One region of the Rahnella sp. JUb53 genome, then DNA from elsewhere that is predicted to be linked to it. Evidence: predicted binding sites of a transcription regulator. Region 1 holds the regulator's gene; each other region holds the start of a gene.
What was found. Region 1 encodes PhoB, which activates phosphate uptake and scavenging genes when phosphate is short. Its sites were predicted from a motif close to CTGTCATAAAACTGNCNNAT; they were not measured.

Region 1 (9,931 bases):
GAAGACTACTTCCGTCATTCCGGTCAGCGTTTAAACGGCGCAGAGATTATTGCGCTGGTTGAGCGGGGCGATGAAACGGCGGAACTGGCGCTGGGTCGTTATGAGCGTCGTCTGGCTAAGGCGCTGGCAAACGTAGTGAATATTCTCGATCCGGACGTAATTGTCTTCGGTGGCGGCATGAGTAATGTGGATCGTTTGTATCAGACCGTGCCGCTGCTGGTTAAACAATGGGTATTTGGCGGGGAATGTGAAACGCCAATGCTCAAAGCGGTTCACGGTGATTCGAGCGGAGTGCGTGGCGCTGCCTGGCTGTGGCCGCAATCGCGTTTTGCGTTGTAAGTTCTTCATCAATTTTCAGGGGGCAGAGTTTGCGCCCCTGATCTCATTCATAATCCAGCAGTTAAAGCGCCATCTCCCGTTTAAATACGTCCAGCGTGTGCGCCTTCACGCGGATAAATTCCGGGTGGCTCATGATTTCAGAACCACGCGGACGCGGCAGGTCAAACGGCACAATTTCTGCAATCTGCGTCGGTCGTCGTGTCAGCAGTAAAATCTCATCCGCCAGAAACACTGCATCCTCGAGATCATGCGACACAATCAGCATGGTGACGCCAGTCGCCAGCTGCACTTCCTGCAATTTATCGCGGATAAACAGCGTCATCTCGAAATCCAGCGCCGAGAAAGGCTCGTCGAGGAACATCACTTCCGGACGCGTCGCCAGCGCCCGCATGATGCACACGGTTTGCTGCTGGCCGCCGGAAAGCTCATACGGATAGCGTTTCAGGTCGAAGCGGATATCAAACATTTGCGTCAGTTCTTCGACCCGCGCATTGACGTCCGCTTTGCTCATGCCGTGTCGGATCAGCGGGTAGGCGATATTGGCGCGGGCACTCATCCACGGAAACAGCGCGTCGCGGTAGTTCTGAAACACATAACCGATGGTGGTCTGCGCCAGCGTTTTGCCGTCGAACAGAATGTCGCCTTTATCCACCGGGATCAGCCCGGCGATCATGTTCATTAACGTCGATTTACCGCAGCCGTTCGGGCCGAAGATCGACACGATCTTTCCACGCGGTAAGTCGAGATTGAGATCGGTATACAGCGGCTGTCCGGCAAACGCCTTGCTCAGTCCGCGGATCGTCACATGGGTATCCGGGCGCGTGGCGTACTGCGGCAACTGCGGGCCTTTGTAATCGGGGTTCAGCGAGAGAGGTTGCGTCATGCTTTGCTACTCCAGTGGACGGTTTTTTTCTCGATCAGCAAAAAAGCCAGATTCAGCAGATAACCCAGCGCGCCGGTGATCAGGATTGAGGCGTACATGTCTTTGATGTTAAACACCTGCTGGGCATCGATGATCCGGTGGCCGAGGCCGGTTTCCGATCCGATGAACATTTCAGCGACGATCACGATCACCAGCGCAATTGACACACCGGTGCGCAGGCCAACGAAGGTTTGCGCCAGGCTTTCCATCAGCAGAATGTCTTTAAAAATATGCCAGCGGGAAATTCCCATCACTTTGGCCGCCATCAGCCGGGTTTTCTTGGCATTCATCACGCCGTACGCGCTGTTAAACAGGATAACCAGCACCGCGGCAAAGGCGGCGATGGCAATTTTATTAGCATCGGTAATGCCGAAAATCAGCATAAACAGCGGGATCAGCGCTGATGACGGCGTGGAGCGGAAGAAGTCGATCAGAAATTCCAGGCTGCGATAGATCTTTTCATTGCTGCCTAAAATGACGCCGAGCGGCACGCCTATCACTGCGGCAAAAGCAAAGGATACCAGCGTGCGGTAAAGGGTTGCGCCGATGTCGGTGCGCATGGAAGCATCGAAAAATGACTGGAACATGTAGCCAATCGTCTCGACGGGCGAGGGCAGAAGCACCGGGTTCAGCCATTTTGCGCTGACGGCCAGTTGCCAGAATAAAAACAGCAGCACCGGGCCGACCAGCGGCAGTAACCTTGAAGACCAGCGTGAAGTCATCCTGTTTCTCCTTATCCTTTATAAATCAGCGAAGCAACATCGACCGGTTTGCTGAAGATTTTTCTTTCCGTAAAGACGTCATAAAATTTCTGGAACCATTGCAGGTTGTCGCCTTTTAAATCGGGATACATCACAAAGCCCGGCAGCGGCACCTCTTTCACCAGTGCCGGTTCTATGCTGGTGTAACCGGCGACGTTTTCGCGAGCCTTGTCAGGATGTGCCGCAATGAATTCCACCGCTTTCTGATAAGCGGCAATAAACTTTTTGGTTTCTTCCGGTTTGCTGGCGATAAAACTGGAGTTCAGCGCCGCGGCGCCGCCGAACCAGGGCGCGTCTTCATTGCCGAGCACGTATTTAGAAATGACGCCGGTTTCCAGCGTGCGGGAAAGGTTTTTCATGCGCCCGACGGTGCCGGTGGGTTCGAGTGTATACACGCCGTCAATTTGTCCGGCGGCCAGCGCAGGTGCGTGCTGCCCGACCGGCAGTTCGATCACTGAAGGATTAGTGAAACCATTTTTCTCCAGAATGATCTTCGCCATCGTCACGTTCTGGATCCCCGGCCCGCAGGCGATCTTCTTACCTTTCAGATCGCTGATCGCTTTCGCAGTGCTGTTCAGCGGCACCAGAAATTCATCCAGAACCAGCTGATGATTGGACGGATTCGAGCAGATGATTTTGAACAAATCCGGTGAGGTGATAGCCCCCAGACCCAGCGCGCCTGTGGCCGTGCCGTTAGCGCACCCTTGGATCCTGCCGGTAATCATCCCCTCGACAATTTGCTGTGCGCTGGCGAATTTAACGCCTTTTACATTCAGTCCGGCTTCTTTAAAAAAGCCCTGTTCCAGCGCCACATATAACGGTAAACCGCCGACAATCGGCCAGTAACCAATGCGGATTTCATCGTCATCAGCTGCAAAGACCGAGGTCGGGATCATACCGCCAAGCGTGGAGACGCCGCCGGTGATGGCGAGCCATTTCATCAGCTGGCGGCGTTTTTTATCGACTTCAGGTTTGATGTTATTCATGGGCGGTTCCCTTAACGGTTATGCAGGCGCTGCAACTTGTACTGCAACTTGTATACATAACGTTAAGCACAGGGCGTGCCAGTTTATCGGCAGGAGGGAATAAGCGGGAATTCAGCGGGTTGGGAACAATGAGCGCACTGCGCTGGTGCGAATTTTGCGCAGTTGCTCACAATCAGGATCCATTGCGGAGCAGATGGCTAGCAATTTACCCGCCAGTTGCTCCGCAGGATAATCTGTCAGACTTTAAATTCACTGCTCAGGCGGCTGACGCCCAGACCGTTCACCTTAGTCACTTTGATTTGCACCGGAATACGGTCTTTCATCGCTTCCACATGGCTGATCACGCCAATGGTTTTGCCCGAGGCATTCAGGCTGTCGAGCGCGTCCAGCGCGGTATCCAGCGTATCGGCGTCGAGTGTGCCAAAACCTTCATCGAGAAACAGCGAGTCGATGCGGGTTTTATCACTGACCAGGTCAGACAGCGCCAGCGCCAGTGCCAGACTGACCAGGAAGCTTTCACCGCCGGATAAGGTGCGGGTATCGCGCACGGCGTCCGCCTGCCAGGTATCGACCACCTGTAATTCCAGCGCATCGCTGGTTTTGCGCTGCAACAAATATCGCCCGTGCAGTTTTTCGAGCTGAAGGTTCGCCAGATACACCAGATGGTCGAGCGTCAGTCCCTGCGCGAATTTACGGAATTTTGCGCCGTCGCTGGAGCCAATCATCTGATTCAGATAACCCCAGTCATCGCAGGTCAGCTGCGCCTGGGCAATCTGAGCTATCAGCGCCTGTTGTCCGCTGTGGCGTAATGTGTCACTTTCCAGCTGGTTTTTCACTTCGCCCAGACGTTGCTGTAAAGCTTTCAGCTGTTGCGTCAGTTCTGCCTGCTGCGCTGTCAGAACGTCAAGATCGCTTTCTGTTTCACTCAGATGAGCCGGGCGGGCAAGACGATGTTTTTCGAGCTGCTGACCGGCATCCGCCAGTAACGCCTGCGCCTGCGCCAGTTGTTGTTGCAGATTTTCTTTGCGTTGCTGAAGCTGCTGACGAAGTGCGTCATCCAGCAGCGCCAGTTTCACCGCGGCTTCATTGGCAAATCCGCTGGCACTCAGCGCCTGTTGCCACGCCTGCTCCGCCTGCGTCAGTTGTTCTGTGGCCTGCAACTGTTGCTGTTGCGTGCTCGCCAGTTGCCCGGCCAGCTGATCGCGCTGTTCCTGCGCTTTTTGCAATGCGGTTTGCGCGTCACTGACCGCTTTTTCTGCCGCCTGTTGTTGCTGATGTAAGTGCTCGCGAACCTGCGCCACCTGGCGGTTGCCGAACAGTTCAAGGCGTTGAGCAGTTAGTTCTGAAAGGTTTTTTTCGCCTTCTGCAAACAACTTTTGCAGCCGTTCGACGTCTTGCTGAGATTTCGCCTGCGTCTCTTCCAGCCGGGTAACGCGTTCGGTCAGCAATGCGCTTTGCTGCTGCACTTTCTGCTGCGCGTTCAGTGCGTCATTCAGGGCATCTTTCGCCTGTTGCAGCGCCCGGGCCAGCTGTTCGTGCTGGCTAATCAGCGCCTGCGATTGTTGTTCTTCTTCATCGCGGGCAGTCAGCCATTGAGTGATGTCGGCGGTATCATGTAGCGTAAACGTCAGGTTCAGCGGTGCGCTGAGCTGTTGCCAGTTTGCGGTATGCGCATTCAGTTGCTGCTGGTCTTGCTCCAGCTGGATTTGCAGCCGCGTTTGCTGTTCTTTCAGACTTTTAATTTTTGTTGCCAGTTCGATACCGCTGGCTTTTGCCGCATCGAACTCCAGTTGCATTTTCTCGAGGCGCTGCGCCGTTTCAGAGGGTTTGACCTCCTGATAATGTTCAATCGCCGGATGCGATGTGGAACCGCACAGCGGGCAGGCTTTGCCGCTTTGCAGATTCGCACGTTCGGCTTCGAGGCTGACGATCAGCATTTCCTGTTTATGCAGTGCCTTAACGTCGTTGAGATGCTCCAGCTGTTTCTGACATTGCAGGCGGATGGTGCCCAGACGCTGTTCTTCTTCAGCCAGTTGCGTCTGATACTGAACGAAATCTTTTTGCTGTTGCTGCACGCGCTGATTCAGCTGCGGGAAAATTTGCGCGAGTGAAAACAGCTGTTGCCGCACCGGACGCAGCTGCGTGAGTTCGGATTGTCGTTTCTGCAATGCTGCCAGCGGGTGCTGTTTTTCCAGCTCAGTCAGACGCTGTTGCGCAGTGTTGAGTGCGCCGGTCAGCGCTGTCTGGCGGGTCGTATGCTGGCGGCTTTCTTCGTCCAGCTTCTGTCGTTCGGCGGTCATTTGCACCAGCGTCGCGTTATGCTCACTGACAAGTTTCTGCACATCAGTGACAGACTGCTGTGTTTCAGTCAGTGATTTACGCAAACGGGTGATTTCGCCATCTAGCGGCAGGATTTTTTCTTCGATCAGCGTTTGGGTCTGACGCTGTTCTTCCGCCTGTTTCTGACGTGCCGTTTGCGACTGCTCCACAGCCAGATTCAGCGGCGTCATTTGCGCGATTTGCTGTTCCTGCTGCTGCGTCAGGTGCGCCAGTTGCTGCTGAAGACGTTGCGATTCATCCTGACAACGCTGGCGATCGTTGAGCAACGGACGCAGTTTTTCTGCCGGTTCGCTGCGCGCCAGTTGCTGTAACTGCGGCGCGGCGGCCAGATTTTCCTGCTCGGCGGCGGTCAGTTGTTGCTGAGATTGCTGCTGTTTTTGCTGCACCTGCTGCCACTGTTGCAGCCAGTTCAGATCCTGCTGGCGCTGTTGCGCCTGCTGACTGAGCGTGATTTCCTGCGCGTTCAGTTCAGCAAGTTGTGCTTCAAGCGTCTGGCGCTGTTCTTCGCTGAGCAGTTCGATCCCGGCCATGCGCTGGTGCAGACCATCAAGCGTTATCCGCGCTTCTTTATGTTGCTCAAATACTCGCTCAGACAGCAGCCCGTAAATTTCTGTGCCGGTCAGTTCCTCCAGCAGTTCGGCGCGGTCATTGGCATCGGCATTCAGGAATGCGGCAAATTGCCCCTGAGACAGCATCATGGATTTGGTGAAGCGACCGAAATCCAGCCCGGTCAGTGTGGCGATGGCATCGAGTTTATCGCGCACTTTATCGGCCAGAATTTTGCCGTCGGCCAGCAATGCCAGCTCTACTTTCGGTGCCTGCAGATTGCCGTCCGGCGAGTTTTTGGCGCGGCGCTGACTCCAGAACGCGCGATAACCGACGCCTTTGACTTCAAACTCCACTTCGGCCAGCGATTCGGCGGTGTGGCGCGTCATCAGCTCGTTCTGGCTTGGCGTGATGTTCAGCCGTGGCGTCTGATGATACAGCGCCAGACAGATGGCATCGAGCAGGGTGGTTTTCCCCGCGCCGGTCGGACCGGTGATGGCGAACAATCCGTTGCTGGCAAAAGGCTCAGCGGTGAAATCAATTTTCCATTCGCCTTCCAGCGAGTTCAGGTTTTTTAAACGCAAACTGAGAATTTTCATTGTGCGCTGTCCTCCGCATTCTGACCACTGGTGACCTGTTCAACAACCTGCGCAAACAGCGTGCGCATCCGCGCCTGACGCGGTTCGTCAGGATCCGGTTCCAGTGCCAGCCGTCTTTCAAAGACGTCACTGACGCTCAGTTCGCTGAGTGTCTCTTTTTCCTGTTGCTCAATGCTGTTGATACGCTGTTCTTTACTGCGGCGTAAAAGCACCACTTCTACTGGCAAATCTGCCGTCAGAGCCTGAATGCGGCGCTGAATATCACTGAGATAATCCTGCGTGGCGACTTCAATATCCAGCCACACCGGTTTGGCCGGATCGCCGCCTTCGAACTGCGCCAGTTGTTTTTCGATTTCTGCCAGCGAGCCTTTGATTATCTGCATGGGCTGGAAAACGGGAATTTCCAGCGTGTCGATGGCGTTGAGCGTCGCGCCCTCAAAGTCCAGTAAGTACACACTTTTGGCTTTACTCAGTTCATCAAAACTCAGCGCAATCGGCGAACCGCTGTAACGGATATGTTCGGTTTTGGCGACGCACTGTGCGCGGTGAATATGACCAAGTGCCACGTAATCGACCGGCGGAAACGCCTGCGCGGGGAAGGCATCGAGTGTGCCTATATAGATGTCGCGCACGGAATCGGAGGTGCTGACGCCAACCGTGGTCAGATGGCCGGTGGCAATGATCGGTAGCGAAACGCCGAGTTCGTCCCGTTTGGTCTGCGCGGCCTGCCACAATGCGTCATAATGCGCGGCGATGGCTTCCTGTAATGCCAGCTGTTTGTCGCTGCCGGATTGTCCCGCCTGACTGGCGAGCAAATCACGCGGACGTAAAAAGGGTATAGCGCAAAGTACCGCGCCAGGTTTTCCGTCACGCTGGTTGAGCACCAGAATCTGTTCTGAGAGGTTTTCACCGACGGTGGCAATCACCCGCGTATTCAGGCAGGAAAGCAGTTCTCGCGATTCATTGAGCGTGGCGACAGAATCGTGATTCCCGGCCAGTACAATCAGCTGACAGCCGGTTTGTTGCAGTTCGACGACGAAACGGTTGTAAAGCTCTCGGGCATAGCTGGGCGGCGAACCGGTATCGAATATATCGCCTGCCACAATCACGACATCTACCTGATGTTGCTGCACCTGACCGGTCAGCCAGCGCAAAAATGCCTGATGTTCGGCGGCGCGGCTTTTGGTGAAAAAGTACTGGCCGAGGTGCCAGTCTGACGTGTGGATCAGGCGCATGAGACTCCCGTATGGATCTGGATGACGACAATGGGGCAAAGTATAAACGTCGGCGGGGGACGCTGTCCCCGATAAATCAGACCAATTTCAGCGAGATGGCAGCTGAATAGAAGAAATGTCTCTGTCATATTTGACTGTAATGAACCATCCTTTCTATTCATAAATCTGTCACAAAACTGACGCATAATGGCGCCCGCAATCAAATAAAAGATCGCTAACCTATTGGCAGGACCTACGATGGCAAGACGTATACTGGTGGTTGAAGACGAAGCTCCAATCCGTGAAATGGTGTGTTTTGTACTGGAACAGAATGGCTATCAGGCAGTAGAAGCTGAAGATTTTGATTCAGCCGTTGGCCAGCTGGTAGAACCTTACCCTGAACTTATCCTGCTCGACTGGATGTTACCCGGCGGTTCCGGTATTCAGTTTATCAAACATCTCAAACGTGAAGCGCTGACCCGCGAAATTCCGGTCATGATGCTGACCGCCCGCGGTGAAGAAGAAGACAGGGTGCGCGGCCTGGAAGTCGGTGCCGATGATTACATCACCAAACCGTTTTCTCCAAAAGAACTGGTTGCCCGCATTAAAGCCGTGATGCGACGCATCTCGCCAATGGCGGTGGAAGAAGTGATCGACATGCAGGGTTTAAGCCTGGATCCGTCGTCTCACCGTGTGATGGCCAACGAGCAGGCGCTCGATATGGGGCCGACCGAATTTAAATTATTGCACTTCTTTATGACCCACTCCGAACGTGTTTACAGCCGCGAACAGTTGCTCAATAACGTCTGGGGCACTAACGTTTATGTGGAAGATCGCACGGTAGACGTGCATATTCGTCGTTTACGTAAAGCGCTGGAAACCAGTGGACATGACAGAATGATCCAGACTGTTCGTGGAACCGGATACCGTTTTTCAACGCGTTATTGAGTCCCCACAGCGGAGAATCTGTGTGCTAGAACGTTTGTCATGGAAACGATTGGCCGGTGAATTCTTTCTCTTTTGCCTGCCCGCGTTAATCCTCGGTATCTTCGTCGGCCATTTCGGCTGGCTCCTCTTTGCGTCGCTGCTGGCGGCGCTGGGCTGGAATTATTACAACCAGCTCAAACTCTCTCACTGGCTGTGGCTTGACCGCAGCATAACCCCGCCGAATGGCCGCTGGAGCTGGGAGCCTCTGTTTTACGGGCTAAACCAGATGCAGATGCGTAACCGCCGTCGCCGTCGCGAATTAGGTCAGCTCATTAAACGTTTCCGCAGTGGTGCCGAATCATTACCCGATGCGGTGGTACTGACGACGGAAGAGGGCAATATTTTCTGGTGTAACGGGCTGGCGCAAGATTTGCTCGGTTTCCGCTGGCCGGAAGATAACGGACAACACATCTTTAACCTGCTGCGTTATCCCGAGTTTCGTACCTGGATCCAGACCCGTGATTTCAGCCGTGCCCTGAATCTGCAACTCAATAACGAGCATTACGTCGAGTTTCGCGTTATGCCTTATTCCGAAGGGCAATTGCTGATGGTGGCGCGTGATGTTACCCAGATGCGTCAGCTCGAAGGTGCGCGTCGTAACTTCTTCGCTAACGTCAGTCATGAACTGAGAACCCCGCTGACTGTATTGCAGGGATATCTGGAAATGATGGAAGACGCCAAGCTGGAAGAGCCGTTTCGTACCAAAGCGCTGGACACCATGCAGGAGCAGACGCGGCGCATGGACGGGCTGGTCAAGCAGCTGCTGACATTGTCGAAAATCGAAGCGTCAGCAAATATCGATATGCACGAGAAAGTCGATATTCCGGTAATGCTCGGCATGCTGGAGCGCGAAGTGCAATCTTTAAGCGGTGGCCGTCACGAAGTGGTGTTCCGTGTAAACGAGAAACTGAAGGTCTTTGGCAATGAAGATCAGTTACGCAGCGCGGTGTCGAATCTGGTGTACAACGCCGTCAACCACACCCCGGCGGGGACGCGGATAGAAGTCAGCTGGCAACAAACGCCGCATGGCGCACAGTTCCAGATCAGTGATAACGGGCCGGGTATTGCGCCGCAACACCTGCCGCGCCTGACTGAACGTTTCTACCGTGTCGATAAAGCGCGTTCGCGCCAGACGGGCGGCAGCGGTCTGGGGCTGGCCATCGTCAAACATGCCCTGAGTCATCACAACGCCAAACTTGAAGTGATGAGTGAAGTCGGCGTCGGTACCCGCTTTATA
Region 2 (9,931 bases), on a different contig from region 1:
AACGCGTCGAATCCGCTCTTAAAACCGTTCGCCCTGCCACCTTTCTCTGCGATCAAGCCTGAACATATTGTCCCTGCGATGAAATCCGCTATCGAAGAAAGCCGCCAGACGATTGAACGCGTCGTCGCGCAGGGTGCGCCTTATACGTGGGAAAACCTGTGTCAGCCGCTGGCCGAAAGTGACGATCGCCTGAGCCGTATCTGGTCGCCGATCGGGCATCTCAATGCAGTGAAAAACAGCCCGGAACTGCGTGAAGCTTACGAGCAATGCCTGCCCATTCTGTCTGAATTCAGCACCTGGACCGGGCAGCATGCCGGTTTGTATCAGGCATACCGTGATTTAAAAGACAGCGAACATTTCAGCACGCTGTCCCTGGCGCAGAAAAAAGCCATTGATAACGCGCTGCGTGATTTTGAGTTATCCGGCATTGGTTTGCCGATGGATAAACAAAAACGCTATGGCGAAATTTCCGCGCGTCTGTCTGAGCTGGGTTCGACCTACAGCAACAACGTGCTCGATGCCACCATGGGCTGGAGCAAACTCATCACTGATGAGAATGACCTGAAAGGTCTGCCGGAAAGCGCACTGGCCGCGGCGAAAGCGCTGGCGGAATCGAAAGAGCAGGAAGGCTGGTTGTTAACGCTGGATATCCCAAGCTATCTGCCGGTGATCACGTACTGCGAAAACCGTGAACTGCGCGAAGAAATGTATCGAGCGTTCGCGACCCGTGCATCCGATCAGGGCCCGAATGCCGGTAAGTGGGACAACAGTGAAGTGATGGCTGAAGAACTGGCGCTGCGTCACGAACTGGCTCAGCTGTTAGGTTTTGATTCCTTCGCGGATATGTCGCTCGCCACCAAAATGGCCGAAAGCCCGAAACAGGTGATCGACTTCCTGAGCGGTCTGGCAACACGTGCGCGTCCGCAGGGCGAGCAGGAACTGGCGCAGCTGCGAGCTTTCGCCAAAGAACATTTCGGCGTGGATGAAATGGAAGCCTGGGATTTGCCGTTCTACGGTGAAAAACAGAAACAGCATCTGTTCTCTATCAACGACGAGCAGCTACGCCCGTACTTCCCTGAACAGCGTGCGCTGGAAGGGCTGTTCGAAGTGGTGAAACGCATTTACGGCATCACCGCCAAAGAACGTAAAGACGTAGAAACCTGGCACAAAGACGTGCGTTTCTTCGATCTGTTCGATGAAACCGGCGACTTGCGCGGCAGTTTCTATCTCGATCTGTATGCCCGCGAGCACAAACGCGGTGGCGCATGGATGAATGACTGCGTCGGCAGCATGCGTAAAGCGGACGGCGAACTGCAAAAACCGGTCGCGTATCTCACCTGTAACTTTAACGGTCCGGTGGGCAACAAACCGGCGCTGTTCACGCACAACGAAGTCACCACGCTGTTCCATGAGTTCGGTCACGGCCTGCATCATATGCTGACCCGCATCGACACCCCTGGAGTGGCCGGTATTTCCGGTGTGCCGTGGGATGCCGTCGAGCTGCCAAGTCAGTTTATGGAAAACTGGTGCTGGGAGCCGGACGCACTGGCGTTCATCTCCGGCCATTTCGAAACCGGCGAACCGTTGCCGAAAGAGATGCTGGATAAAATGCTGGCGGCGAAGAACTATCAGGCGGCGCTGTTTATCCTGCGTCAGCTGGAGTTCGGTCTGTTCGATTTCCGTATGCATGCGGAATATGACCCGGCCAAAGGCGCGCAAATCCTGCAAACGCTGGCAGAAATCAAGAAACAGGTTGCCGTGGTGCCGTCACCTTCATGGGGACGTTTCCCGCACGCCTTCAGCCACATCTTTGCAGGCGGTTATGCGGCGGGTTACTACAGCTATCTGTGGGCGGAAGTGCTGTCGGCCGATGCCTATTCCCGCTTTGAAGAAGAAGGGATTTTCAACCGCGAAACCGGTCAGTCGTTCCTGGATAATATTCTGTCGCGCGGCGGTTCCGAAGAGCCAATGGAGCTGTTCAAACGCTTCCGCGGGCGTGAGCCGCAGCTGGATGCTATGCTGCGCCACTACGGAATCAAAGGATAACCTCTGCCTGTGAGTGTGTGTTTACTGTGTGAAGAAGGCGCCGATGAAGGCGCCTTATCTGTTCTGGCGCAGCGCTGGAATCTGACGTCTGACCCTGATGCCGTGATGGCGCTGGTGCTGACGCCTGAACGTCTGGAATTACGCAAACGCGACGAGCCCAAACTCGGCGCGATTTTTGTCGATTTCGTCGGCGGCACGATGGCGCATCGTCGCAAATTCGGCGGCGGACGTGGCGAAGCGGTAGCGAAAGCCGTCGGTATCAAAGGCAGTTATCTGCCGGATGTGGTCGATGCGACCGCAGGACTGGGCCGCGATGCGTTTGTACTGGCATCTCTGGGCTGCAAAGTGCGGATGCTGGAGCGCAATCCGGTCGTCGCGGCATTGCTTGATGACGGGCTGGCGCGTGGCTATCGTGATGCGGAAATCGGTCCGTGGTTGCGCGAGCGCATGACGCTGCTGCATGCTTCAAGTCTGACCGCGCTTGCTGAACTTTCGCCAAAGCCGGAAGTGGTGTATCTCGATCCGATGTATCCGCACAAACAGAAAAGTGCGCTGGTGAAGAAAGAGATGCGGGTGTTTCAGGGTTTAGTCGGCCCGGATGAAGATGCCGACGGCCTGCTGGAACCGGCGCGCCGCTTAGCGACTAAACGTATCGTGGTAAAACGCCCGGACTATGCCCCGCCAATGGCTGATATCGCCGCACAGGCCGCAGTTGTGACCAAGAGTCACCGGTTTGATATTTATACGCCGTTATAGAAAGCCGCCGTTGTCACGCTTCCCTAAATAATCACAAAAAAATGCCCGCCGGTTTTCACCTGCGGGCATTTTTATGTCAGCGTTAACGCAATAATACGTCTTACGCTTCTTCTTCCTCATCGCGCAAAGGCACGATCAGCATGTCGATGTGAACGGTGTTGATCAGCTGGCGCGCGGACGACATCAGTTTGCTCCAGAAATCCTGGTGATGGCCGCACAGCACTAAATCCACGCCATATTTATTGATGGCATCCACCAGCACCTGCGCTAAGTCACCGCTGCCGCTCAGGGTTTCTGAAATCGGGTAACCGGCGTTTTGCGACAGTTCGTTCAGCGCGTGGTGCGTCTCTTCGGAAATGCGTTTCTGCATGTCGCCCAGATTGACGTCGATAAGACCGGTGTACAGGTCTGAATAGTTCACATCAACGTGGATCAGGGACACCTTGGCGTTATACGGACGCGCCATGGAAACCGCTTTCTCGACTAAAACTTTGCTCTCAGGTGAGAGGTCAACAGCAATCAGTATGTGTTTGTAAGCCATAAGAAAACTCCTTCCATAAGTCGGTTAATAGCAATATCAGCATCATGCGAATGTCATGACTTCAGTATAGCGCCAAAATGGTCAGAGAAATCAAGCATACAGATCCCATTTCGAAATCCGGGCATCTATAGATAGAAATAATATGAACAGTTCGGGATTCGTTTCCTACACTCAATAATGCAGGCTTCTCCTGCTTTGGCAATCTTCTGTGGTACGAAAAGAGGGCGGGCGCAGTTTGCCCGGGGGTGTGAAATTGCGGAAAGGCAGGGCGAAACGTCGGGTATGCGCCGCTATTTTACCGGTGCATTGCGTGGTGTCAGTTCGCCTTGAGGGGGAATCATGATCAGTCCCGTTGCGCTGTTTTGGGCTTTATGTTTTGTGTGTGTCGTGAATATGCTGCGCTATTACTCTTCTTTGCGCGCATTGCTGGTGGTACTGCGGGGGTGCGATCCGCTGCTGTATCAGTACGTTGATGGCGGGGGATTCTTCACGTCGCACGGTCAGCCGAGCAAACAAATAAGACTGGTGCGTTACATTTATGCTCAGCGCTATGTTGAACATCACGATCCTGAGTTTATCCGCCGTTGTGAACGGGTCCGCGGTCAGTTTATGCTCACAACTGCACTGGTCGGATTAATTTTAATCAGTATGTTAGCGATGCTGATCTGGTATTAGCATACCCTTCGTACTTGAAGCTGCAGCGGCGTTAGCGGCTCTCGTTCACCCGAATCACTGACTTGTGTCAGCTCATCGGGATTCTCTCGCTTGCTGCCTTGCTGCAACTCCAGTTACTTTGGTTATGAATTAGGGAGGATGTGTGGAAAAGGAAACAAAAAAGGCGACCGTGCTGAGCAGGGTCGCCTTTTTAATGCCGTTCAGAAAGCTATCAGATCAGCTTCAGCGCAAGCCAGTACAGCACGCCGGAAAGGACAATCGACACCGGCAGGGTTAAGATCCACGCCATTGCAATGTTCTTCACGGTCTTCGACTGCACACCGCCGCCATCCACAATCATGGTCCCTGCAACCGCAGAAGACAGCACGTGTGTGGTGGAAACCGGCATACCCGTATAGCTGGCAACGCCGATAGAAACGGCCGCGGTCAGCTGTGCAGACAAGCCTTGTGCGTACGTCATGCCTTTCTTACCAATCTTCTCACCGATGGTGGTCGCCACGCGTTTCCAGCCAATCATGGTACCCAGTGCCAGCGCCAGAGCGACAGCAATGATGATCCAGATTGGTGCGTATTCAACGGTTTGCAGAATGTCTGTTTTCAGCTCGCCGAGGAAGCGTTTATCCGCAGGAGAGGTTTCCGGCAGCTTGGCCACTTTATCCGCAGTATCAGAAACACACATCAGCAGACGGCGCATATGGCTGCGTTCTTCCGGTGCCAGGTCGCTGTAAGACTGAAGATTGGTCAGCAGTGTTTGCGCGCGGCCGATAGCGTCAAGTGCGTGGCTGCTGTCGCAGTGGAACACTTTAGGCTCATCGGTCGGTGCGATATTGACGTCCGGTGCAGGCACCATTGGCGTCTGTGCAACCACGTGCGGCACGGCATCAACATGTTGCTGATAATACTGGCCGAGGTGAGTCACGGCGTCGCGGGTACGGGTAATGTCGTAACCGGTCGCGTTCATATTCACCACAAAACCTGCTGGCGCCACGCCAATCAGCACCAGCATGATCAGACCGATACCCTTCTGACCATCGTTAGCGCCGTGAGAAAAACTCACGCCGATAGCCGACAGAATCAGACCGGTACGTGTCCAGAATGGCGGCTTTTTCTTGCCGTCTTTCTTCTCACGTTCTGCCGGTGTCAGGTGGATACGGGCATGTTTCTTATTGCCACTCCAGTAACGGCGGAGCAGGAAAATCATGGTACCGGCGATAATCATCCCGACCAGCGGAGAGATAATCAGCGAAGCAAAAATACCAATCATTTTAGGGATGTTTAATGCATCGACCACGGACGTGTGAGTCATTAATGCATTGGTCAGCCCTACGCCAATGATGGCGCCGATAAGGGTATGGGAACTGGACGCCGGCAAACCAAAATACCAGGTGCCGAGGTTCCAGATGATCGCCGCCAGTAACATAGAGAACACCATGGCAAGACCATGTGCGGAACCTACATTGAGCAGCAGATCGGTTGGGAGTAGATGGACGATGGCATAGGCCACGCTCAAACCACCCAGCAGAACGCCAAAGAAGTTAAATACCCCTGCCATCACGACCGCTAATTGCGAACGCATTGCCCGGGTATAGATGACGGTTGCTACTGCGTTGGCCGTATCATGGAAGCCGTTAATCGCTTCGTAGAACAGAACAAACAGTAACGCGAGAATCAACAACGAACCGGTATGAATATCCAACCCGGCAAATAGATGCAGCATAATTGTTACGCCAGTTAGTGGTCATGAACGCCGCGCATTATCTGCGAGAACAGGGTGAGGGGAAAAGGAAAATATGACATTTTTTTGACTAAAAACAGTTCAAAATTCACGTTTGTTTCAATTAAATTTTTATTTATCAAAATCTTATTCCTCCTTTGCCAGCTGAAACATTTCCTTACGACGTTCAGAAAGCAAGCTGTCTGACTGGTTTAAGACGCGTCTGTCCCTTACAATTCGCGCCACTCAGTGGGCAGCACGCCCGCTCAGAAGGGGAAACCCTATCTAAAACGTAGTCGAATATTCATAAAGAGAGGCCAAAAGTGGAACAGGTTGATGTGGTCGTCATTGGTGCAGGTGCTGCAGGTATGTTCTGTGCGGCACAGGCCGGACAGGGTGGCTGCCGGGTTCTGCTGCTGGATAATGGCAAAAAAACCGGACGTAAAATCCTGATGTCGGGTGGCGGACGCTGCAACTTCACGAACCTTTACGCCGAGCCGGCGGCTTATCTTTCTGAAAATCCGCATTTCTGTAAGTCCGCACTGGCGCGTTACACCCAGTGGGATTTCATCGATATGGTCAACCGTTACAATATCGCCTGGCATGAGAAAACCCTCGGCCAGCTTTTCTGTGATGACTCCGCGCAGCAGATTGTGGCGATGCTTGATAAAGAGTGCGAAGCGGGTAACGTTGATGTGCGTCTGAGAAGTGAAATCACCGACGTTCAGAAAACGGAAGAAGGCTTTATTATCAACGTGAATGGCTCAACTGTGAGTACTCACTCACTTGTTGTTGCCAGCGGCGGACTTTCCATGCCGGGACTCGGCGCTTCTCCGTTCGGTTACCGTCTGGCGGAACAGTTTGGCCTGAAAGTGTTGCCGACCCGCGCCGGTCTGGTGCCGTTTACCCTGCATAAGCCGCTTCTCGAACATTTACAGACGCTTTCCGGCGTTTCCGTTCCTGCGGTGCTGACCGCCGAAGATGGTACCGTATTCCGCGAAAGCATTCTGTTTACTCACCGTGGCCTTTCCGGTCCGGCTGTTTTACAGCTTTCAAGCTACTGGCAGCCTGGTGAGTTTGTAAGTGTTAACTTACTTCCTGATGTCGATCTGGCGGCGTTTCTGAATACGCAGCGTCAGGAGCATCCAAATCAGAGCCTGAAGAATACGCTGGCGATCCAGCTGCCGAAGCGTCTGGTGGAATGCTTGCAAACGCTGGGACAGCTTCCGGATGTGACGCTCAAACAGCTGAACGTGCCGCAACAGGCCGCACTGGTGGAACAGCTGCAAAACTGGCAGGTGCAGCCGAATGGCACCGAAGGTTACCGCACGGCAGAAGTGACACTCGGCGGTGTCGATACCAAAGAGTTGTCTTCTAAAACGATGGCGGCGGCGAAAGTCCCCGGTTTGTATTTCATCGGCGAAGTGGTGGATGTGACCGGCTGGCTGGGCGGTTATAACTTCCAGTGGGCCTGGAGTTCGGCGTGGGCGTGTGCGCAAGATTTGGTGGCGCAGCACAGTAAATAAGTTTTTTTATTAATTGCCAGATGGTTACATGTCCGGTGGCGAGGTATATGTCACCATTCTGGTTGTAGAAAAACGGGTAACTGTAATTTCGCAGAATAATGCCTCATCATTTATTCTCTACTCCTTCAGTAACTGGATAATCCATTCCAGTCTCTCGTCATTTTTCGCCTTACTGTGGATATAAGCATAAATATCCAGAGTGTCTTCTTCCATCCAGGGGATTTCCACACTGCGCACGCCTAAATGCACGGGGATATGCTTTAACAGAAATGCCGGAAAGAACATCACAGCATCACTTTTTTCAATGCAGTAAAGCATATTAATCAGTGAGTTAGATTTGTAACGGATATTCCTCTGATGAGACAGTCCGTACAGCTTTTCAGGAAGGTAAGCGCTGGTTTCGGCGGAGCTGAGAACGATATGCTCTTCTGCCATCCACTGCTTGTCGCTCAATTGGTTTTTTATCCTCGGATGTCCTTTCCGGCACAAACCCACTATCCGTGACTGAGCAATCTTTGTTGAAATGAACGAGTGGTTATGCCTGATGGCTGAGCCGATATCGATATCGACTTCTCTTGATACCAGTGCGGTACTACGCTGGTCTTCCAGCATGATACGGTTATTAAAGGTAAAATTTAACTCCTTGGGAAATTTACTATTTTTTAATAACTTATCAATCAAATAATATTCAATCATTGTATTGGTTCTGATAATAACGTTAGAAATTTCAGGTGAATCATCAGTACTTACCATCAAAGAATGGGATATTTCTTCATCAATATTTTTAAAGGAGGGATAAAGCTGGTTAGCCAGCGGCGTGGCTTTTAGTCCTTTAACAGATTTGATGAATAAGGGATCATCGTAATAATCCCTGAGTTTATTTAATGCATAGGTCAGCGTGGGCGATGATATTCCTAATGCTTGTGCGGATTTACTCATGCTTCGGGTTTCATACACCAGCACCAGCGTTTTGATGAGATTATAGTCAAATTTATTGTTCATTTTTCAGTTATTCTTTTTTTGATCAAGTGCTTAGTTCGGGTGATATAAAAAATTCAAAGCACGACTTCGAAAAACCTCTATTGTGTCTTATCCCAGAGGAATGCCTAATAACACCCGTTACCGTGCTATTGAAAAGAAGGTGTAATGAAAGTCCTGACTGATAAACCGACATTTGAAAAATGGTTCGTAGAAGATTATTTGAATATTAATCATAACCCTATGAATTCCTCGATTCTCACGGATGAAGAATTGGACATCGCCCTTTCTGAATCTGCGCCAGAGTCATTCCCATGTCTGGTTTTCATGGGAGCCCAGGATATTTATTCTGATGGAAATCAGTTGCGGTATATCTACAAGGACGAGTTAAGGCTAATGCAAGAATTACTGGAAGGGAAAGAATTTACTCATTAAAAGTGGAACAAAATTATTTCAAAAGGATAACCAAAATATCCAAAGCGTATAAAAGTAGTTCTTATAATTGATTTGGTGAATGTATTCGAATGCAAAGGGCACTTTACTGCGCCCTTTGCATTCTTTCTGAACAGTGAGACACCCCGCCTCAGACCCTGCGACATCAGAACTCCCATCACTTGCACGGCAGAACCGCCTGGATGAGATATTAAATTTGTTATTTTGTGCTCAAAATTAATCAATCCTGCCTTCTGATTTTTTTTACTCAAAAAACTAGAAAATTCCTAAGCAGAATGAATAAAAAGAGCGATTTGTTTACTGATCATTGAGTGTTGGTGATTATTTGCCATTTTTTCCATCAAAATAATAGCGATGTAATCCATGTCAATCAGACTGGAAAAAGAGTTGAAAGCAAATATAAACAGAGAATGCGACTACTTATCACTTCTGGTTGGGGTTTTATGCTAATAAAATGTTAAATGATGGTGTTTAATTTTTAGTTGTTTGGTTTTTTACAGATTTATCTAATAAGTTTAGAAAATTCCTAAGTTCGCCCGCCCAACCCCCTCGCTATCGACATGTCAAAACAGCCTCACTAAGATTAGCCCGTGTTCAGGAGGATTAGGATTTTTCCTCAGAAAAGAATTAAAACGGAAAGTACTACCAATGGAATGATAAATGAAACAAACAGTTGTTATCCACTCTGGCTATTATGAGATGCTGACGCTCTCGTCGATCCTTAATCATGTCAATTCAAAAGTTAACTTGTTTTCTTCATTGAATGAGTTCTACGAATCTGGAATTGGCATGAGCGTAGACTGCATTATTATTGAGATAAATAATAACGTAGAAAACTTCAACTCTGTGATTAAGTTCATCCGGAGAATGGATTTTTTATACAAGCCGCCGCGCGTCATTGTAATCACTAAAATTGAACAATACGACAGACTGACACGCCTGGTTGAAGAGAACATTGATATGCTCATCTCTGAACAGGAAGAGTTGACGGTGCTGAGAAAGATGCTCATTACCGGTGTTGTTGACCTTAATTATCAGATGACAATCAGCCCCTATTTAAACAGAAAGAAAAATGAAGTATTTCATCCGGCGAGAATGTGTCTGACGTCAATGGAACGCGAAGTGTTATGTGAGATTAAAAGCATGAAGACCAATTCGGGTGTGGCGCAAAAAATGGGGAAGAGCAGTAAGACGATCAGTACCCACAAGCGAAATGCCATGAAAAAATTGGGGCTTAAAAAT
Region 3 (9,931 bases), on a different contig from region 1:
GGCGGAATGGCCCATAGTTCCAGACTATGGTCACCGGCGATACCTTGCGCCTTAAGCGGCGTCAGCATCAGGCTGCGGGTACTCATATCCACGCTCACCACCCATTGCCCGTTCTGCGCACCGGCACTGCTGGCGAGAACAGCCACCGGTGTCGGCGTTTCAGGTTGCACCAGAAGGCGCGGGATGAGTAACAGCGCCGCAAGCCCGGCGGCCAGCGCCCAGCCAAGATATGTGCGCACCGGTCTTTTAACGGGAACCGGTAATCTGGCCGGTTGTAATGCAAGGTTGTGCTGAATGCGTTTCCACACCGAAGCGGGCGGAATGACCGGGACAATCTGATTATCCAGTTGTGTGAAAGCTTCCTGCCAGCGGGCGACTTCAGCCGCCAGTTCAGGGTCTTCCCGCATTTTTTGCTCGAACTGAATCCGCGCTGCGCCGCGTAAGGTGCCGAGCGCATATTCAGCCGCGAGGGCAGCATGATAATGGCTTCTGCTTTTCATAGGCCTGCGCAGCTCTTTAAGTGATCCAGGGCGCGACGGATCCAGCTTTTAATCGTCCCCAGAGGTTGTTGTAAATGCGATGAGACTTCACCGTGTGACAGGCCCTGATAATAGGCAAGAGTCAGGCTTTGTCTCTGTTCGGCGGGAAGGTGCGCGAGACAGTCGGCCAGTATTTTGGCTTCGCTGTCCTGCTGCAACCGTTGTAAGGGTTCATCGTGGTCGCTGGCATCGTTTTCTCCCAGGTTGTCATCCAGTTCTTCTAACTGGTTGTCGCTCCCGCGCATCCAGTCGATAGCGCGGTTGCGGACAATATGGGTGAGCCAGGTCATCGGGGAACTCAGCGCCGGATTATACGACCCGGCACGGTTCCACGCGGTGATATAGCTGTCATGCAACACTTCTTCTGCCCAGGCATGCCGGCGCAGCATTCTCAGCGCGACGGCAAACAGCCGGGGGGACGTCAGACGGTACAATTGCTCAAATGCCTGTCGGTCGCCAACGGCCATGGCGCTCATCAGTTCACGCTGTACTTCCTGTGCTTTCTCTGGTGTTGGCTTAACTAAAAAATTGTCATGCATTCGCCCGTCCTGACTTACTGAGGTGCTGTTTCATAAAGAAATCATGCCCTCAGTATAGTCGGTATTATTTTGGCATCAGGACGGTATCAATGACGTCGATCACACCGTTCTTCTGCTGGACGTCATAAGTACTGATATTGGCGACATTCCCTTTGCCATCTTTCAGCTGAATATTGTGCGGGCCATTATTCATGATCCACAGCGGCTGGCCGTTGACGGTTTTCAGTTCCGCCGTGCCGTTGCCTTTTTTCAGCAGTTTTTCCAGATCTTTCATTTCATACTTACCCGCCACCACGTGGTAGGTCAGGATGCTGGTCAGCGTGGCTTTGTTTTCCGGTTTCACCAGATTGTCGACAGTCCCGGCTGGCAGTTTAGCGAAAGCGGCGTTGGTCGGCGCAAACACAGTGAACGGGCCTTTACCCTGCAACGTATCCACCAGACCCGCCGCTTTCACGGCGGCGACCAGGGTGGTGTGGTCTTTCGAGTTCAGGGCATTTTCTACGATATTTTTAGAAGGATACATTTCAGCGCCACCGACCATGGTGGTGCTTTGGGACATCATTGCAGCCATTGACGCGGTGCTCAGCAGAAGAGATGCACAGATAGCGGTACGGAGTAATGTTTTCATGATGTAGTCCTTTGTCGTTGAGTAGGTAAGGTCTTGCCTCACATCTATACATACGAACGGACCCCCGCTTTTGGATGCAGGAAAAATGAAAAAAAATCGAAATTAATGAAAGTAATTTGCAATGCATTGATAAAAAAGAACAAACAGAAAAGAAAAAGCCACGTCGGATGAACGTGGCTTTTTGACAGAAAAACGCAGGGCTATTTGCCGAAAGGCTATTTACCGGAAGGATTATTCCCGGCGATATCGACCGTTTCTATTTTTGTTTTACGCTGAATCGTCAGCGTCGAACCTGCCGAGGCTGCGATAATTGCCGCCAGCCCAAGCCACTGTGTTCCCGTCAGGAACTCGCCGAGGAAGATAATGCCGGAAAGCGCGGCCATCGCCGGTTCCATGCTCATCAGCGTGCCGAAAGTTTTAGCGGGCAGTTTGGTCAGCGCCATCATTTCCAGTGAATAAGGAATAGCTGACGTGAGCAGGGCGATCAGCAGGCCCAGCGGCAGGATCTCCCAGCTGAATATGGAGGTCTTCGCCTGGATGACACCGACAGGGAAGAAGATCAGTGCGGCAATCAGCGAGCCCATCGCGGCAGTGCCGGGGCCGTAGCTGCTGCCAGCTCGTTGTCCGGCAAGAATATAAATCGCCCAGCACGCACCCGCAATCAGCGCAAAACACGCGCCTTTGAGATCAACACCGCCCGCGCTCTGGCCGAGCGGCAGCAGGAACAGCAATCCGATGACGGCCAGCACGACCCAGATAAAATCGACAGGTCTGCGTGAAGAAAACATCGCCACGGCCAGCGGGCCGGTAAATTCCAGTGCAACGGCAATGCCCAGCGGCACGGTGCGCAGTGCCAGATAAAAGGAATAATTCATGCAGCCCAGTGCCAGACCATACATCAGCAGTGAACGCAGATTGCCGCCGCGCATTTTCAGGCGCCACGGACGGAAATAGAGCAGCAACAGAATCGAGCCGATACCCAGTCGCAGCGCGGTGACACCTTGTGGCCCGACTACCGGGAACAACGTTTTGGCCAGTGACGCGCCGCCCTGTAATGAGAGCATGGCGATCAGCAGCAACAGGATCGCGACCAGGGGAGACGCTTTTTTAGGTAACGCCGGGATCGGGGGGCTGTTGTTATTTGTCGCAGGCGGCAGAGTCGTCTGCGTTTCCGGCGTGTTCTTTCCTGAATGAGTCATCCTTTGAGCCTTTTGAGGTGATTCCATAAATTAAGAATCTTTTAGATTTATAGTTTTGAAAAGAAAGGTAAAGCAAGGTCAGTGTAGAGGGAAAGCGGGACAGAAAAAATCCTGATAAAAAGTTTTTTTCAGAACGTGTTTTTTTAAAAGAAGCGAAAAAACGCCTGAAAAGTGTCCATTTTTTGCCCAGATAATTAGGAATTATCTGCTAATTTCAAAAAGTTCAATAAGTTTATCTTATAGTTTATGTGACGAAAATCCCAATTAAATTATATGGATAGGGTGTGCTGGAAACTTCCTGTTACACCATATGATGCTTTGGACATCTTAAATGAGGCAGAGTTTCACACTAGTTTTTGTTATATTTTGGAACGTGAAGGTTACTTTGGTTTCTTATTTGAGGTGGTTATGATGAAAAAAATCGCATGTCTTTCCGCATTAGCTTGTGTAGTTGCACTGGGCGCATCAAGCGCATTCGCTGACACCAGCACCGTTACCGCTGGTTATGCTCAGGGTGATATGCAAGGCGTTGCTAACAAAGCAAACGGCTTCAACTTAAAATACCGCTGGGAACAAGATAGCAACCCACTGGGCGTTATCGGTTCTTTCACCTACATCGAAGATGACAGCACACCGGCATCTGGCGACTACCGTAAAGCACAGTACTACGGTCTGACTGCTGGTCCAGCTTACCGTCTGAATGACTGGGCTTCCATCTACGGTGTTGTGGGTGTGGGTTACGGTAAAACTCAGTACAACGAATCAGCGGCATCTACCAGCCGTGAAAAATACGATTCAAGCGATTACGGCTTCTCTTACGGTGCTGGTCTGCAGTTCAACCCAATCCAGAACGTTGCTCTGGACGTGTCCTACGAACAGTCCCGCATCCGCAGTGTTGATGTTGGTACCTGGATCGCAGGCGTGGGTTACAGCTTCTAATTCTTCGCCCTGCGTAACGTTTCGTCGTTACACACCCGCGAAAACAAAAACCGCTCAACTGAGCGGTTTTTTTTATGACTTTTTTCAGCGGGTAGTGGAGACGGGACCGTTATTTGCACCTTTCCCGCTTACGAGGGGAAGGCCGGGATGGGGTGTTGGTTTATTGCAAACTTTACTATCGGGTTGCCATCAATACCCCTCCCCGCCTCCCCCTGCGATGAACTGACCCCCTGAAGTTGGACATCAGAACTACGTCAGGGGAACATATGAGTCCGGTAGGCTACCGGACTCATACCACCCAGTTTCATTTTGATCCGGTCGCGATTGTAGTACCCGATATATTCCTTTATCGACGCCGCCAGTTCTTCTGTACCCGCGTAAGTTTTCCCGTGGAACATTTCCGTTTTTAACACCGCGAAGAAGCTTTCCATCGCCGCATTATCATAGCAGTTACCTTTGCGCGACATACTCTGCCGCAACCCCGCATCACTCACCTGTTTCTGCCATGCACTCATGCGGTATTGCCAGCCCTGATCGCTGTGAAGTAACGCATTTTTTCTCGCATGGCCTGACGTAAGTAACTGCTTTAACATTCTTTCTGTCAGCTCATATGTCGGCCGCGCTCCCATACTCATCGCCACGATTTCACCGTTATACAGATCCATGACCGGCGATAAATACAGCTTGCTTCCCGCTACTTTGAACTCCGTGACATCTGTCACCAGCTTCACACCGGGACCGGAAGCCGTAAATTCTCTTTTGAGCAGGTCCGGCGCCGGACCCATGCCGATTTCGCCTTTCCAGCTTCGGTATTTTTTAGCCCGCACACGTGCCTGCACGCCCATTTCGGCCATAAGACGGCTGACCTTTTTATGATTCACCCGCAGCCCTGGTTATGCAGTGTGGCAGTGACGCGCCGGTAGCCGTAGCGCCTTTTGTGGCGGATGGCTATCTGCCGGATGATATCGCACAGCGCCACGTCGCAACCGATCGCCTCACGCGATTGCCACCAGTACCAGGTGCTGCGTGGCAGCATCGCGGATTTCAGCAGGTCACGCAGACGATGCTCGCCGATTAATGCCCTGATGGCGTTGATTTTTTCTTCTGTTCTGCTTTTGCTTTCATCAGGGCGTCTAACTTTTCGTGGTAAGCACGTTCAGCGCGCAGATAGCGGACTTCTTCCAGCAGTTCTGCGGGCGTCATTTCTTCAGGCTGTTTTGCGGGTTTTTGAGCTTTCTGCGCCATGTGATTTCTCTCTTTCTCTGCCGGGGCGGTGGCCTTTGTGGCCTCCTGAACCCAGCGTCCGACAGTCTTGTAGTCAGAAATATTAAACCGCGCAGCGGCGGTACGCATAGAAAGATGTTCACGAAGTACGACATCTGCCACGTGGGCACGAAAATGGGCAGGATAGGTGATGGATGTTTTGGCTAATAAAGCGGCCTGACCGTGAAGCCGGTAAGCCGCAGTCCATGCCCGAAGTGAAGAGGCGGGAACCTGATATTGGCGGGCAGTGAGTTTATAGCCGTCACGACCATCAAGGTAATGCCTGACGGCCATAAGTTTGATTTGAAAATTGTATTTCATATGAACTCCGAATGAAGGTTTAAAAAGTCCAACATTCGGGGTTCAGTTCAGCGAAGGGGGAGGCGGGGAGGGGGTTTAGCAGGTAACTCAAATTCCGCTGTACCAGTTATATCCCTGATCTTCCCAGTAGCCGCCGGGATATTCGTTGGTCACGAAAATCGCGCCGATGTGTTTGGCGTTTTTGAAGCCAAGCTTGGTGGGCATTCTCAGGCGTAACGGGTAACCGAAATCCGGCGGTAGCGGTTTGCCGCCGAAATCCAGCGCCAGAATGGTTTGCGGATGCAGCGCCGTCGCCATATCGATGCTGGAATAATAGCGGTCGTCACATTTGAATCCGACGTATTTAGCGGTCAGATCTGCGCCGATGTGCTGCAAAAACGTTTTCAGCGGCACGCCTTTCCACTGACCAATTGCGCTCCAGCCTTCAATGCAAATCAGACGGGTGATCTGACTTTCCTGCGGCAGTCGCTGTAACTGTTCCAGCGTCCACGAGGCTTTCTTTTGCACCAGACCGGAGACTTCAAGCCGGTAATTGGGAATGTCTATTTCCGGCACGTTGTATTCCGGATAATAAGCATTGAAGCGAAACGGCGTGGTGATCTGGTCAGCGCGATAGGTTTGCGCCAGTTTTTGTCCGCTGAACAGCCAGCCTTGCACGCGGTCATTCCAGCGTGACATCGCCCACAGCACTTTATCGACTTCGTCACCGTCCTGCAGATTACAGCCGGTGAGCATCGATACCGCGCCTAACGTGAGACCGCCACGCAATAACATGCGGCGCTGAATATTGACCAGTTGCTTGCGCTGATCGGGCTCAAGAATAATTTTTGGCCGGCGTGATTTATCACTCATCGGCGCTTTCCTCCGTACTTATTTTTTTGCCGCCGGTCAGCATTGCCAAGAAGGTTTTTGGCACCAGCAGAACCATCAGTACGTGAATAATGACGAACAGCATCACGCCGCTCATCGCAAAAAAATGCACATAACGCGCGATATCAAAACCGCCAAACAACCACACCAGACCGCTGAACTGTACCGGTTTCCAGATGGACAAACCGGAAAGCAAAAGCAATACGCCGAGCAACAGCACGCCGCTGTACATCAGTTTTTGCACGGCGTTGTACTGCCCGAGTTTGTGGGGAAGTTTGAATGTCAGCGCGCGAACGGTATCGCGCCAGACGGAGCGCGGCGAAAAGGGGTAAAAGTCGCGGCGGAAATGGCCGCTGAACATGCCCCACAGCACATAGAAAAGGGCATTGGCCGCCAGCATCCACATGACTGCCAGATGCCAGGCGATGTTGCCGCCCAGCCAGCCGCCGAGGGTCGTGCTTTGGGGAAAGGTAAACGAGAAAATCGGGTCGGCGTTATAAATCCCCCAGCCGCTCATTACCATGCCGATCATTGCCAGCAGATTAATCCAGTGACAAATGCGCACTGGCCAGGAATGCACCCTGCGTTTGCGAAGTGGAGAGGGCTGAGGTTTCACGGAAAAACTCCTGTTGTCCGGTAAGGCCGTCAGGCCGGATTACATTGGTGGCGTAACGCCGTCTTTGCCCGCAGAAATGCCGCGTGCAACCAGGGAGCCTTTGTCATCTTTCATCGCGAACAGCACGACTTTGGTGCCCGGTTTCAGCAGACTGCGGTCACCCGGTGCCAGCAGAACGACCGGTACATCGTCAGGAACGACAACGGTTTTCTCTGCATCATGGTATTTCACAGTCAGCGTGCGGCCATTGCTGTTAACCAGTTTGCCGACGGTGCCGTTGGTCATGGTGTTGATTTTGCCGTCCGGCGATTCAAACGGATTGAAACCTTCGCCGCTGCCGCGCAGGCTTGGCGCAAATACGTGAACTTCCAGCGCTTTCAGTGTGCCGTTGGCCTGAGGTACTGCCGCCGTACCGATGAAGCTGTCGGCTTTGATATCGCTGATCTGGCCTTTGGTGACGGAGTTGATACGGGTTTTATCCGTCAGCTTAACGTCGAGCTTTTCGCCCTGACGGGTGGTGATTTGTACTGATGAGTCATTAACAGAATCAATGGTTCCGCGTGTTGGTTTGATCACGTTATCGGCGGCAAAAGCCGATGCCATTGTGCTGCTCATCAGCAGTGAACCCAGTAACAGACCCGCAAGACGTTTGGTGGTATTCATTATTAACTCTCCAGTTTCCGGCATTATTTCATTTGGTTAGAAGAATCACTGACCCTGCCAGTGATGAATAGCTTCATTAAGAGTGGACGATAAACCGGGATTGGCTGATGACAAATTGATGACAAAATTGTCATCAAAGGTGTCTGGCGAAACTGATAAACTTCCCCATGAATCATTCTTTGGGAGAATGGTATTGCGGCGCTGAGGGCCTGAATGCGGATACTGGTGATTGAAGACGATGTCAGTACGGGCGATTACCTGAAAAAAGGGCTGACCGAAGCCGGTTACAGCGTCGATCTGGCGCGTAACGGGGCCGATGGCCTGTTTCTGGCGCTGGAAGAGGGCTATGACACGGTGATCCTCGATGTCATGCTGCCCGGCCTCGACGGCTGGCAGGTGATGGAAGTTCTGCGCAAGAAAAGCGACGTGCCGGTGCTGTTTCTCACCGCACGTGATGAAGTGCAGGATCGCATCCACGGGCTGGAACTGGGCGCTGACGATTATCTGATCAAACCGTTTTCCTTTACCGAACTGGTATTGCGTATCCGCACGTTGCTGCGCCGTCCGGCAGCGCGTGAGCCGGATATTTACTCGGTCGCTGACCTGCATCTTGATGTGCTACGCCGTCGCGTAACCCGTCAGGATCAGACCATCGCGCTGACCAATAAAGAATTCATGTTATTGCAGCTGCTGATGCGTCGCGAAGGCGAAGTGCTGTCGCGCACCATGATCGCCTCGCAGGTATGGGATATGAATTTCGACAGTGACACCAATGTGGTGGATGTCGCCATTAAGCGTCTGCGCGCCAAAGTTGACCGTGGCTTTGAGCTGAAACTGATCCACACCGTGCGCGGCATCGGCTACGTCTGTGAAGTGCGCAATGACTGATTTAACCTCCGCTAAAAAGCCTGCACGGGCCATGTCGCTGACGCTGCGCGCCACATTACTTTTTGCGCTGCTGGCCTCGCTGGTGGTCAGTGCCGTGGGCTTTTATCTCTACTATTCGATGGACAAAGAACTGGTGCGCCGTGCGGATTATCAGGTCAGCGGGCGCGTGCAGTATTTTCGCCATCTGCTGGCGAATGAATTCCCGCTGTCACAGCTGAGCCGTAATCCTGGCCTGTTTGAAAATATGCTCGGCAATGAGCGCGATATTCTGACCTTCAGCCTTTCCGGTGAACCGCCGTTAATCAACGTCAATCCTTCACACCTTGTTTTGCCGCCGTTTGCCGCGGTACCCGAAGGCCAGCCGCTGACGCTGAAAACGGTTCACGGGCAAAAGGCGCCAGATGGCACGCCGGTGCGTTTTGCCCGTGCTGCGGTAAAAATTCAGGACGGACGCACGGTTGAAATTACCGCAGGCCATTTCATGACCGAAGAATCGCGCCTGTTAGAAACCTTCCGCTGGGAAATTATCGGCGCAGTGTTGTTTTCGTATGTGCTGATTGCCGCACTGGGTTATCTGGTCATCCGCCGCGGGTTGAGGCCGCTGCGCAATATGGCGCGGGAAGCGACGCAAATCCACCCGGCCAGCTTATCGACGCGCCTGAGTACAGACAAAGCGCCGCAGGAATTACAGCAACTCATCCTTTCTTTCAACGATATGCTGGAAAGGCTGGCGGAAGGTTATCAGCGCCTGACGCAGTTTTCCGCTGATCTGGCCCATGAAATCCGCACGCCGGTGGGCGCGCTGATGGGGCATTGTCAGGTGGCGTTGTATCAGCCACGCACGGTTGAAGAATATGAAACGCTGCTGGCTAACAATATGGAAGAACTGGAACGCATCTCGCGGATGGTCGAAAACATCCTTTTTCTGGCGCGTGCTTCGGATGCGCGGTCGGTTCTCACCATAACCAGCATTGATGTTTCATCAGAAATTACGCGTATCCAGGAATATTTTGAAGGGCTGGCAGAAGAGCGGGAAATGACCCTGCATGGCGAGGGGCGCGGTGTATTACACGCGGATGCTATTTTGTTCCAGCGTGCGCTGAGTAATCTGGTTGCCAATGCGGTGCGTTATGGCCGTGAAGGAACCGAAGTGGTATTACGCGCCGAACCTCATGATAAAGGCATGGATATTCACGTTATCAGTCAGGGCGATCCGATACCGGCAGATAAGCTCGGAAAACTTTTCGACCGTTTCTATCGTGCAGATGCATCGCGCAGTGAAGGTGGCAGTTCCAGCGGGCTCGGTTTATCGATTGTTCAGGCCATTATGGCGCTGCATCAGGGCAGTGTCAGTGTTGAAAGTTCAGCGCAGGGAGAGACGCGCTTCACGCTGTCCTTTCCTGATGCGGGTCACAAAGATTCTTAATAATTGCTCAACAGATTTCAAAAAATGAGTCGGAAAAGTA

Region 2: pitA (inorganic phosphate transporter PitA) is a predicted target of PhoB. The motif match lies at 5,807-5,826, and genes of this name have one in related genera.
Region 3: EC840_RS11925 (heavy metal response regulator transcription factor) is a predicted target of PhoB. The motif match lies at 7,683-7,702, and genes of this name have one in related genera.

The regions. Positions count from the first base shown of each region.
Region 1 covers NZ_SLYT01000003.1:275,566-285,496, forward strand. Annotated here, with positions in the region: gene mak (fructokinase) at 1-339, shown strand, start outside; gene EC840_RS09030 (ABC transporter ATP-binding protein) at 401-1,222, opposite strand; gene EC840_RS09035 (ABC transporter permease) at 1,219-1,983, opposite strand; gene EC840_RS09040 (ABC transporter substrate-binding protein) at 1,995-3,008, opposite strand; gene sbcC (exonuclease subunit SbcC) at 3,245-6,493, opposite strand; gene sbcD (exonuclease subunit SbcD) at 6,490-7,728, opposite strand; gene phoB (phosphate response regulator transcription factor PhoB) at 7,966-8,655, shown strand; gene phoR (phosphate regulon sensor histidine kinase PhoR) at 8,678-9,931, shown strand, end outside.
Region 2 covers NZ_SLYT01000008.1:13,191-23,121, reverse strand. Annotated here, with positions in the region: gene prlC (oligopeptidase A) at 1-2,046, shown strand, start outside; gene rsmJ (16S rRNA (guanine(1516)-N(2))-methyltransferase RsmJ) at 2,056-2,802, shown strand; gene uspA (universal stress protein UspA) at 2,903-3,343, opposite strand; gene uspB (universal stress protein UspB) at 3,683-4,018, shown strand; gene pitA (inorganic phosphate transporter PitA) at 4,230-5,735, opposite strand; gene EC840_RS17935 (NAD(P)/FAD-dependent oxidoreductase) at 6,056-7,258, shown strand; gene EC840_RS17930 (LysR family transcriptional regulator) at 7,376-8,260, opposite strand; gene EC840_RS17925 (hypothetical protein) at 8,405-8,671, shown strand; gene EC840_RS17920 (LuxR C-terminal-related transcriptional regulator) at 9,350-9,931, shown strand, end outside.
Region 3 covers NZ_SLYT01000004.1:298,530-308,460, reverse strand. Annotated here, with positions in the region: gene EC840_RS11980 (anti-sigma factor) at 1-500, opposite strand, end outside; gene EC840_RS11975 (sigma-70 family RNA polymerase sigma factor) at 497-1,078, opposite strand; gene EC840_RS11970 (fasciclin domain-containing protein) at 1,143-1,706, opposite strand; gene rhtA (threonine/homoserine exporter RhtA) at 1,922-2,905, opposite strand; gene ompX (outer membrane protein OmpX) at 3,317-3,844, shown strand; gene EC840_RS11955 (IS3 family transposase) at 4,099-4,725, opposite strand; gene EC840_RS25515 (hypothetical protein) at 4,740-4,922, shown strand; gene EC840_RS11945 (helix-turn-helix domain-containing protein) at 4,919-5,428, opposite strand; gene EC840_RS11940 (molybdopterin-dependent oxidoreductase) at 5,516-6,280, opposite strand; gene EC840_RS11935 (cytochrome b/b6 domain-containing protein) at 6,273-6,914, opposite strand; gene EC840_RS11930 (hypothetical protein) at 6,954-7,577, opposite strand; gene EC840_RS11925 (heavy metal response regulator transcription factor) at 7,791-8,465, shown strand; gene EC840_RS11920 (heavy metal sensor histidine kinase) at 8,458-9,891, shown strand.